DNA from 2 places in the Evansella cellulosilytica DSM 2522 genome. Region 1 is predicted to be linked to the other one. Evidence: riboswitches for the same ligand, from Rfam matches in the RefSeq annotation. Region 1 holds a riboswitch; the other holds the start of a gene.
The links. Region 1 has a riboswitch for S-adenosylmethionine ahead of BCELL_RS16560 (sulfate permease). Riboswitches for the same ligand answer to the same signal wherever they lie in the genome.
Positions count from the first base shown of each region.

Region 2: linked by a shared signal. The riboswitch ahead of BCELL_RS17145 (O-acetylhomoserine aminocarboxypropyltransferase/cysteine synthase family protein) and the one ahead of BCELL_RS16560 (sulfate permease) in region 1 are both predicted to bind S-adenosylmethionine.

Region 1 is NC_014829.1:3,575,688-3,580,114, reverse strand. It holds gene BCELL_RS16570 (homoserine dehydrogenase) at 1-341, shown strand, start outside; gene BCELL_RS16565 (aldehyde dehydrogenase family protein) at 374-1,819, shown strand; SAM riboswitch class I at 2,012-2,112, shown strand; gene BCELL_RS16560 (sulfate permease) at 2,252-3,334, shown strand; gene BCELL_RS16555 (phosphoadenylyl-sulfate reductase) at 3,334-4,053, shown strand; gene sat (sulfate adenylyltransferase) at 4,073-4,427, shown strand, end outside.
Region 2 is NC_014829.1:3,694,340-3,698,766, reverse strand. It holds gene BCELL_RS17170 (SMP-30/gluconolactonase/LRE family protein) at 1-287, shown strand, start outside; gene BCELL_RS17165 (YozQ family protein) at 505-741, shown strand; gene BCELL_RS17160 (alpha/beta-type small acid-soluble spore protein) at 753-1,007, shown strand; gene BCELL_RS23235 (hypothetical protein) at 1,197-1,328, opposite strand; gene BCELL_RS17155 (hypothetical protein) at 1,372-1,671, opposite strand; gene BCELL_RS17150 (alpha/beta-type small acid-soluble spore protein) at 1,817-1,999, opposite strand; SAM riboswitch class I at 2,385-2,494, shown strand; partial or broken gene BCELL_RS17145 (O-acetylhomoserine aminocarboxypropyltransferase/cysteine synthase family protein) at 2,665-3,954, shown strand; gene BCELL_RS17140 (homoserine dehydrogenase) at 4,003-4,427, shown strand, end outside.

The DNA of each region.
Region 1 (4,427 bases):
TGGCTAACTACGTGATGAATACGGAGTTAAAAGCAAATGATATCCCGTGTGTTGGCATCCGTAATATTACGAATGAGAAGGTGAGTGAGGCGTTACGAGAAAACAAAGTGTGGCGATTAATTGCCAAAATAAAAGGTGATGAGAATGGGCAAGTAAAGGCATCAGTACAACCTGAATTAATCGAAATTAACGACCCACTTGCTGGTGTTTCTGGAGCAACAAATGCGATTGTATATGAATGCGATTTAGCGGGTTCAATTATGCTAACGGGGCCTGGAGCTGGCTTAACTGAAACAGCCTATTCATTATTGATTGATTTACTTCATTTTAAAAATCAATAATGGATTAGGAAATTTAAGGAGGGTGGTGCAAGATGCATACAGATGTATTGGTGGAAAAGATGCTCATTGCTGGAGACTGGGTGGATGCTGAGGAATTCTTTCATGTTTATAATCCAGAAAACAACGAGATCATTGCAAAAGTTCCTTTAGCCTCTAATAAACAAATGCTATTGGCAATTGATAAAGGGCATTCTGTCTTGAAAAATCATGCAGCTTGGCCCACGCACGAAAGAATTCGCATTCTTAATAATGTTGCTAACTACATTGAAGAAAATAAAGAAAAATACGCGAGGACAATTGCTACGGAAGGCAGTAAAACAATCAAGGAGGCAAGAGGAGAAGTAAAGCGCACAATCCAGACGATTAAAATAAGTGCAGAAGAAGCAAGAAGAGTGAATGGCGAAACGATTAATTTTGATCAAATGGAAGGTAGCGAAAACCGAGTGGGTTATCATTATCGTTTTCCAATTGGTGTGATAGGTGCGATAACGCCCTTTAACGACCCATTAAATTTAGTTGCACACAAAATTGGTCCCGCTATTGCAGCAGGAAATCCGATTGTTGTAAAGCCTGCTTCTGTTACACCTTTGAGTGCACTATTGTTAGCGGAAGCATTTGTAAAATCAGGCTTACCTAAAGGGTATTTATCGGTCCTCACCGGTTCTGGTAAGGACATAGGTGAAACACTCATCACTCATCCAAATGTAAAAATGATATCTTTTACTGGCGGACTTGAAACAGGAGAGAAAATTGCAAAGCAAGCTGGCTTAAAGAAAGTGAATATGGAACTAGGATCAAATTCGCCCGTCATCGTTCTAAATGATGCGAATCAATCTGAAGCAGTTGCAGCATGTGTCTCAGGGGCATTTTCTGCAGTAGGGCAAAATTGTATCGGCGTTCAACGAATCTATGTAGAAAAAGAAAGCTATAATCAATTTTTAACGGCACTAGTAGAAGAAACGACGAAACTAAAAGTCGGTGATAAACTACTAGAGTCTACGGATATGGGGCCGCTTATAAATGAACGTGAAGCAAAGCGAGTAGAAGCGTGGGTGAATGATGCACTGTACAGAGGAGCAAAGCTCCACACAGGGGGAAAAAGAACAGGTGCATTTTATGAACCTACAATATTAACGGATGTTCCAGAAGGTGCGAAAATAGCAAAGGAAGAAATATTTGGACCAGTCGTTCTTGTATTTCCTGTTAATAATGTAGAGGAGGCCGTAGCACGTTCTAACAGCGTAAACTATGGGTTGCAGGCAGGGGTATTTACTAATAATATTGACAACGCCTACTATACGATTCAAAACATGGCAGTAGGGGGCATTATGGTAAATGATAGCAGCGATTATCGTATTGATGCAATGCCATTTGGAGGTATTAAAGGATCTGGCCTAGGAAGAGAAGGTGTAAGATCGGCAATTGAAGCGATGACAGAGCCAAAGGTAGTCTGCTTTCAATTACAAAAATGGCTATAGTGCCTCAACGTGTAGACGTGGATGTCTCGAAAAAGTAATAGTAAGGATGACTGAAAAGGAAAAATGCAACCTTTTGAGTCATCCTCGCCTCTTTTACACAATTTAATGTATATGAATTAAAAATTTTGAAATTCCTATTGACTATATATCTTTATGTATGGCATGATGTAACAAAGAATTTTTATAATATGAACCTTATCAAGAGAGGTTTAGGGAACTGGCCCATAGAGACCTCGGCAACCATTGAATTCAAAGGTGCTAACTCCAGCAGATGATTTTCTGATAGATGAGGGGACGATTTGCTCAGTTAACGAGAATATCGACCTCTGCATAAGAGGTCTTTTTTATTTCGTTTAATTCATAGTAAACATGTAGGAATTACAAGAATTATAGGTTTTGTAGGTTGGTGGTTTGAAGAAAGGGTTGTGGGAAATGTTTTTGACATACGTTGCGATCATTATTGCGTTATTTTTTGCTATGAATATTGGTGCTAGCGGAGCGGCTGCGACGATGGGTCCTGCATATGGGGCAGGAGCAATAAAAAAGAAAAGATTAGCGCTACTATTAGTTGGATTAGGTGCTTTTTTAGGTGCTGTTATTGGAAGTGGGCAAGTGGTAAAAACAGTAGGGGAAGGAATAATCCCAGCAAATATCTTGTCCGTTGAGGTAGTGCTCATTATTTTATTCTCAGCAACCCTTACTTTATTTATCGCAAATATGATCGGGATTCCCCTATCGACTAGTGAAGTGACAATCGGATCTATTGTAGGAGTTGGCGTAGCTTTCCAATCTTTATTTGTTAATAATGTTCTATTTATTGTCTCCTTTTGGCTTATTGTTCCAATCGCAGCATTTGTAATAGCTTATTGCATTCAGAAAATGATTAGTTACTTCGAAAAAAAATATCCAGGAAGACTGAAAGGAGCAAAGTGGAAGAAAATTCTTTCTATACTACTTATACTTACTGGATTTGTGGAAGCTTTTTCAGCAGGGATGAACAATGTAGCAAATGCAATTGGCCCATTAATAGGGGCTGGCATCATGGAAGAAACTTTAGGAATATGGTTAGGTGCACTGTTTGTAGCACTTGGTGCTCTCTTACTAGGTGGGGCAGTGTTAGAAACAAATGGAAAGAAAATCACAAAATTATCAAAGCTACAAGGTATTGCGGTCTCAGGAACAGGTGGAGCTTTAGTCATTGTTGCATCCATTTTTGGAATCCCAGTACCGTTAACGCAAGCAACTACTTCCGCTATTGTTGGGGTCGGTACAGCAGAAACTGGATTTCAATTATGGCAGAAATCAGTTATTCAAAAAATCATAAAAGTGTGGATTGTCTCACCTGTGATGTCACTCGTTGTCTCTTTTAGCTTAATACATACACTATTAATGCCTAATCCGTATATGATGATTATCGTAATAAGTATTTTTGTCACAACCTTTGGCTCAATTAGTTTATACAGGTCAACGAAGGAAGAAAAAAGGTCGGTGCATAACGAAGGAGGAGGAATTTAATGATGAGTAATCAAGTATTACTCTATGAAAATTTGAAAGATCAGGATTACGCTGATCTTAACGCGAAAATGAAAAATGACGCGTTGCATGTTATCAAATGGGCATATGAGCAATTTAACGATGATTTAGTCTATGCGTGTAGCTTTGGTGCAGAAGGGATCGTTCTCATAGATCTCATTAGTAAAGTAAAGAAGGATGCAAAGGTCGTATTTCTTGATACGAACGTACATTTCGATGAAACGTATGAATTAATTGAACAGATGAAGAAAAAGTATCCGAGTCTTCGTATTGAGTTGAAACAGCCAGAAATAACTTTAGAGGAACAAGCAGATCAATATGGTAATGAATTATGGATAAAAAATCCTGACCTTTGCTGTAAGCTCCGAAAAAATACTCCGCTAAAGTCTGTATTGTCAGGGAGTAAAGCATGGTTGTCGGGGTTAAGACGAGAACAATCACCGACGAGAGCAAATACGCAATTTGTAAATAAGGATGATAAGTTTCAATCTATCAAAATATGTCCACTTATCCATTGGACATGGGATGAAATCTGGGAGTATATTCATTTGTTTAACTTGCCGTACAATAAGCTACATGATCAAGGCTACCCAAGTATTGGCTGTAGCAAATGCACTTTCCCAGTAGAGGAAGGTGAGGACTTAAGGGCTGGAAGGTGGTCCGGGAGTAATAAAACCGAATGTGGATTACACACAAAATAACATGAGAGGGGAAATAAGCATGACTTTGAGTCAACCGCACGGAGGAACACTTATTCATCGCATAAATGAGCAATATGATTATTCAGATGTTTTTCAAACGATAGAGATTGATAGAACAGCACTTTCAGATTTGGAACTAATCGCCAATGGGGCATACAGTCCTCTAAAAGGATTTATGAGTGAAGCAGATTATACATCCGTTGTTCAAAATATGAGGTTGGCGGATGGGACCGTGTGGAGTATTCCTATTACTTTACCAATCTCAGAAGAAACGGCAAATAGTTTGAAAGTTGGTCAAAAAACAAAGTTATCCTATGAGGGTACTATTTATGGCATAATAGAGTTATCTGAGCTTTTTACCCCGAATAAATTGG
Region 2 (4,427 bases), 120 kb from region 1:
ATGGGATGACTATTGATGCTGAAGGTATGCTTTGGATTGCGCATTGGGGTGGTTCCCGAGTTTCAAGATGGAATCCGGACAATGGAGAAAAACTAAGTGAAATTTTCTTCCCCGTCAGTCAAGTAACATGTTGCTGCTTTGGAGGGGAAAAACTAGATAAATTATACGTTACAACAGCGAGTGTCGGTCTTTCAGAGGCAGAGCAGAAGGAGCAACCAAATGCAGGTGGCGTTTTTGTCGTAGAACCTGGGGTAAAAGGCACATATAGCTACCGTTTTAAAGGTTAACGATTTGAGGGTGACTTAAAAAGTCGAATTTTTACCTTTGAGTCATCCTCTATGCAATGTGCCACCGCAATCTCTTAAAGCCCATTATAAGTCGATTTCTTGTAGTTAGCGCACGCCGAGTGGATTCATTGCCAGAAATTATAATAGCTTTTGGGACAGCCTGCTTCATATTTTTTTACTTTCATGTAAAACATAATAATGATTGGAGGCGAAGCAAATGCACAAAAATAAAGTGACACATGAGCAAATTGACAAAGTAGCTGAAAAAACATATGAAGTAAATCAATATAATAGTAAAGATGAGACTGAGAATGGATTAGCGGTAACGCATGAGCAAGTGTCAGATGCATATACAGAAGGAACGATTGACGCTAAAATTGATGAAGTTAATGAGAATGGGCAAAAGACTTCGGGCAAAGCAGGAAGAGAAATACCAAGAAAAGGCTTTGAATAAGGTGAACTGGGATGAGCCGTAAACATAAAATTCTTGTTCCGGAAGCGAGAGAAGGATTAGATCGTTTAAAGGCAGAAGTAATGAACGTTAAAGACCGGGAAAACGTGAAGTATGAAGTTGCTGATGAAAAAGGAATCTCCTTGCAGAAGGGCTATAATGGCAATATAAAGGCAAAAGATGCAGGGGAAATAGGTGGAAGTATCGGTGGAAACATGGTTCGTGAATTAGTAAAAATGGCACAAAAACAAATGACAAAACAGCGATAAAAAAGGGGAGACAATGGATAAAAACGAATCCATTGCCTCTCCTTTTTTTTATAAGATAAGCGTATAAAATTGGCAGTGGAATTTTATCGCCGTGCGTACTAGCGAGAAGAGAACTCACTAGTACTATAAGAGGTACGGCGAAATTCCACTGCTTCTAATAGCTTTTGGGACATCCTCTTTTGCTTAATTTTATTGAAATGCTTTTATGTCGAAAACAAAGTGTAGTATTAAAAAGACAACGATCATCATCAATAATCCCCATGTTAAACCTCTAAATGCTTCTTTAATGTATAGATCATCATTTTTGCGCACAGGCTTCATTTATTTCCCTCCACTTTATTTTAATATAGTAGGAAGGTGGTAATTATAAATAATCACCGTTTTGATTAATATAAGTGGCCTGCTTTTTTTGCCAACACTTCTGGAATGTATCAGAACGTGCTATGACCAAATCGCTCAATATTTTCTGATGAAAAAAAGATGGAGAATACAATAACCTATTTGTACCTTTATCTTCCGGTTCATTCCCTTCAGCTGCTAACTCATATGTTGTTGCTGTAATGTAGTTCTCATAGTTGTCAGAAAAATGAGAAGGTGCATGAATCGATAGGACTAATAATAGAAGAGAGAACGAAAGGATAATATTTAAAGATCGAACAATCATGAATAATATCCCCTCTCATCTAATGTACTTGTCACATTTGTTAATTACATATTATATGTTACACATTAAATTGGGAAGAGTTTTATGTACCCCATTCATATTAAAAACACGCAGGCGCTATGCCTGCGTGTAAGTGCCACTCATATTAAAATTTTTGTTGTTCAGCTTGTTGAACTAGGCGTTTTGTAATTTCGCCACCTACAGATCCATTTGAACGTGAAGTAGCATCTGCACCTAGGTTTACACCGAATTCTTGCGCAATTTCATACTTCATTTGATCTAATGCTTGTTCTACACCAGGTACGAGAAGTTTGTTGTTTCGTGCCATCGTGTATCACCTCGCTTTATTGTAGGATACTTTTATTATGTTAGTATTTTAAAATTCTATTCAAACAGTAAACTGGTAAATATTATCTGCTAAGTTTTTTCAACTTGGGGAAGGAAGTCTATCTCCAGACATCATCATCCCTCAGGAGAGCACTCCTAGTACTTTAAGGGATACGTCGAAATTCTTAAAAAGTGTGTAAAATAAATTGACACGCTTATAAATAGGTGTTATTATTTTCAACAACTTCATAATATTTAAAAAATTTGCGATAATAGTGTGAAGGACAGTTTTTCATATAAAAACCGTTGACGAAAATTATATACAATGATACGATCCTTTAGAGGACTACTGTGTTAAAATATTGATGAAAAATACATATATTAAGCTCTTATCCAGAGAGGTGGAGGGACCGGCCCGATGAAACCCGGCAACCAGCGAGATGTTTATCTAGCAAGGTGCCAATTCCTACAAAGCTTTTGCTTTGAAAGATGAGAGAGGTCGTTCTAACCATGTTACTAACGTCTCTTTGTCTTTTCGGCAGAGGGGCGTTTTTTAGTAGGAATGGTAAAATACTGTATTCGTTATGTAAGTAAATCCTAGAAGAGGAAATAAACTTTAAAGTTTAACATATTTAAAATTACAAATTTATGTAGGAGGGATTTAACATGGCAGAAGAGCAAAACAAAGCGTATAACGTAGAAACAGTACTATTACACGGAGGTCAAACCCCTGATCCAACGACGGGGGCAAGAGCGGTACCTATTTATCAAACGACATCTTATGTCTTTGAAGATACGGCTCATGCAGAAGGTCTTTTTTCTTTAAGTGAGCAAGGGAATATTTATAGTCGAATTATGAATCCGACTGTAGATGTTTTCGAAAAGCGTATTGCTCAATTAGAGGATGGGGTAGCAGCTGTCGCAACATCTTCAGGTATGGCAGCTATTTCACTAGCAATCATGAATATAGCTGGAAGTGGTGATGAAATTGTAGCTGCAACAAATTTGTATGGAGGTACATACAACCTTTTCTCTACTACATTACCTAAATACGGAATAAAGGTACATTTTGTTGATGCTTCTGATCCACAAAACTTTAAGGAAGCCATTAATGATAAAACAAAGGCAGTCTTTGCTGAAACAATCGGAAATCCTAGTTTACAAGTATTAGATATCGCCGGTGTGGCAGAGGTAGCACACGAAGCTGGGATTCCTTTAATAGTAGATAGTACATTTACGACACCATACGTATGTAAGCCGATTAATCATGGTGCGGATATCGTTGTTCATTCAGCAACAAAATGGATTGGAGGTCATGGAACTTCGATCGGTGGCGTTATCGTAGATGGTGGTAAGTTTAATTGGGATTCTGAAAAATTCCCAGGCTTCACAGAGCCAGACGCTAGCTACAATGGATTACGATATGCAAAAGATATTGGTGAACTAGCATTTGCCATTAAATTACGGGTACAGCTACTACGCGATTTCGGTGCTTGCTTAAGCCCGTTTAATGCATTCCAGCTTTTACAAGGGTTAGAAACATTACATTTGAGAGTAGAAAGACATAACGAAAATGCACTTAAGCTAGCGCAATATTTAGAAGAGCACGAAGCGGTGGAGTGGGTTAACTACCCTGGACTAAAATCTCACGCATCATATGAACATGCTTCTGAGCTATTACAAAATGGCTATGGTTCCGTTCTTATCTTTGGTATAAAAGGTGGCCGTGAAGCAGGAAGAAAGCTAATCGATAATATTGAATTGTGGTCTCACTTAGCAAACGTTGGAGATGCAAAGAGCTTAATTATCCATCCAGCATCTACGACTCATCAGCAACTAGCTGGGGAAGAGTTAGCAGCAACTGGTGTAACGGAAGATCTCGTTCGATTATCTGTTGGTCTTGAAAACGTGGAAGATTTGTTTAAAGAGTTAGATCGTGCATTGAAAATAGCTACTAGCTAATAAGCATAAGAATAAATTGATTTATCAAGGAGGACTCTCGTCATGAGTCAGTCATTTAAACTAGCGATTATCGGATTTGGAACTGTAGGTGAAGGAGTATATAGAACGATTGAAAAGAAAGCGAAAAAGCTCGAAGCCCTTTTAGGGGCACGAATAGAGATCCCATTTGTAGTTGTTAAAAATGTAGATAATCGCCAAGTGAATGGAGAAACAACGGTGACAAATAATCTCGACGATGTATTAAATGCACAAATACATGCTGTTGTTGAGGCAACACCTGACTCAGAAACTGGCTATCCATATGTTACTGCATTGTTGCGTCAAGGAATCTCTGTCGTATCAGCGAACAAGGAGCTTCTTGCTAAGCACGGTGATGAACTTCACACGTTGGCAGAACAAAACAGTTGCCAGCTTTTATTTGAGGCTGCCGTTGCAGGAGGAATTCCTCTACTAAATACACTTCGCCA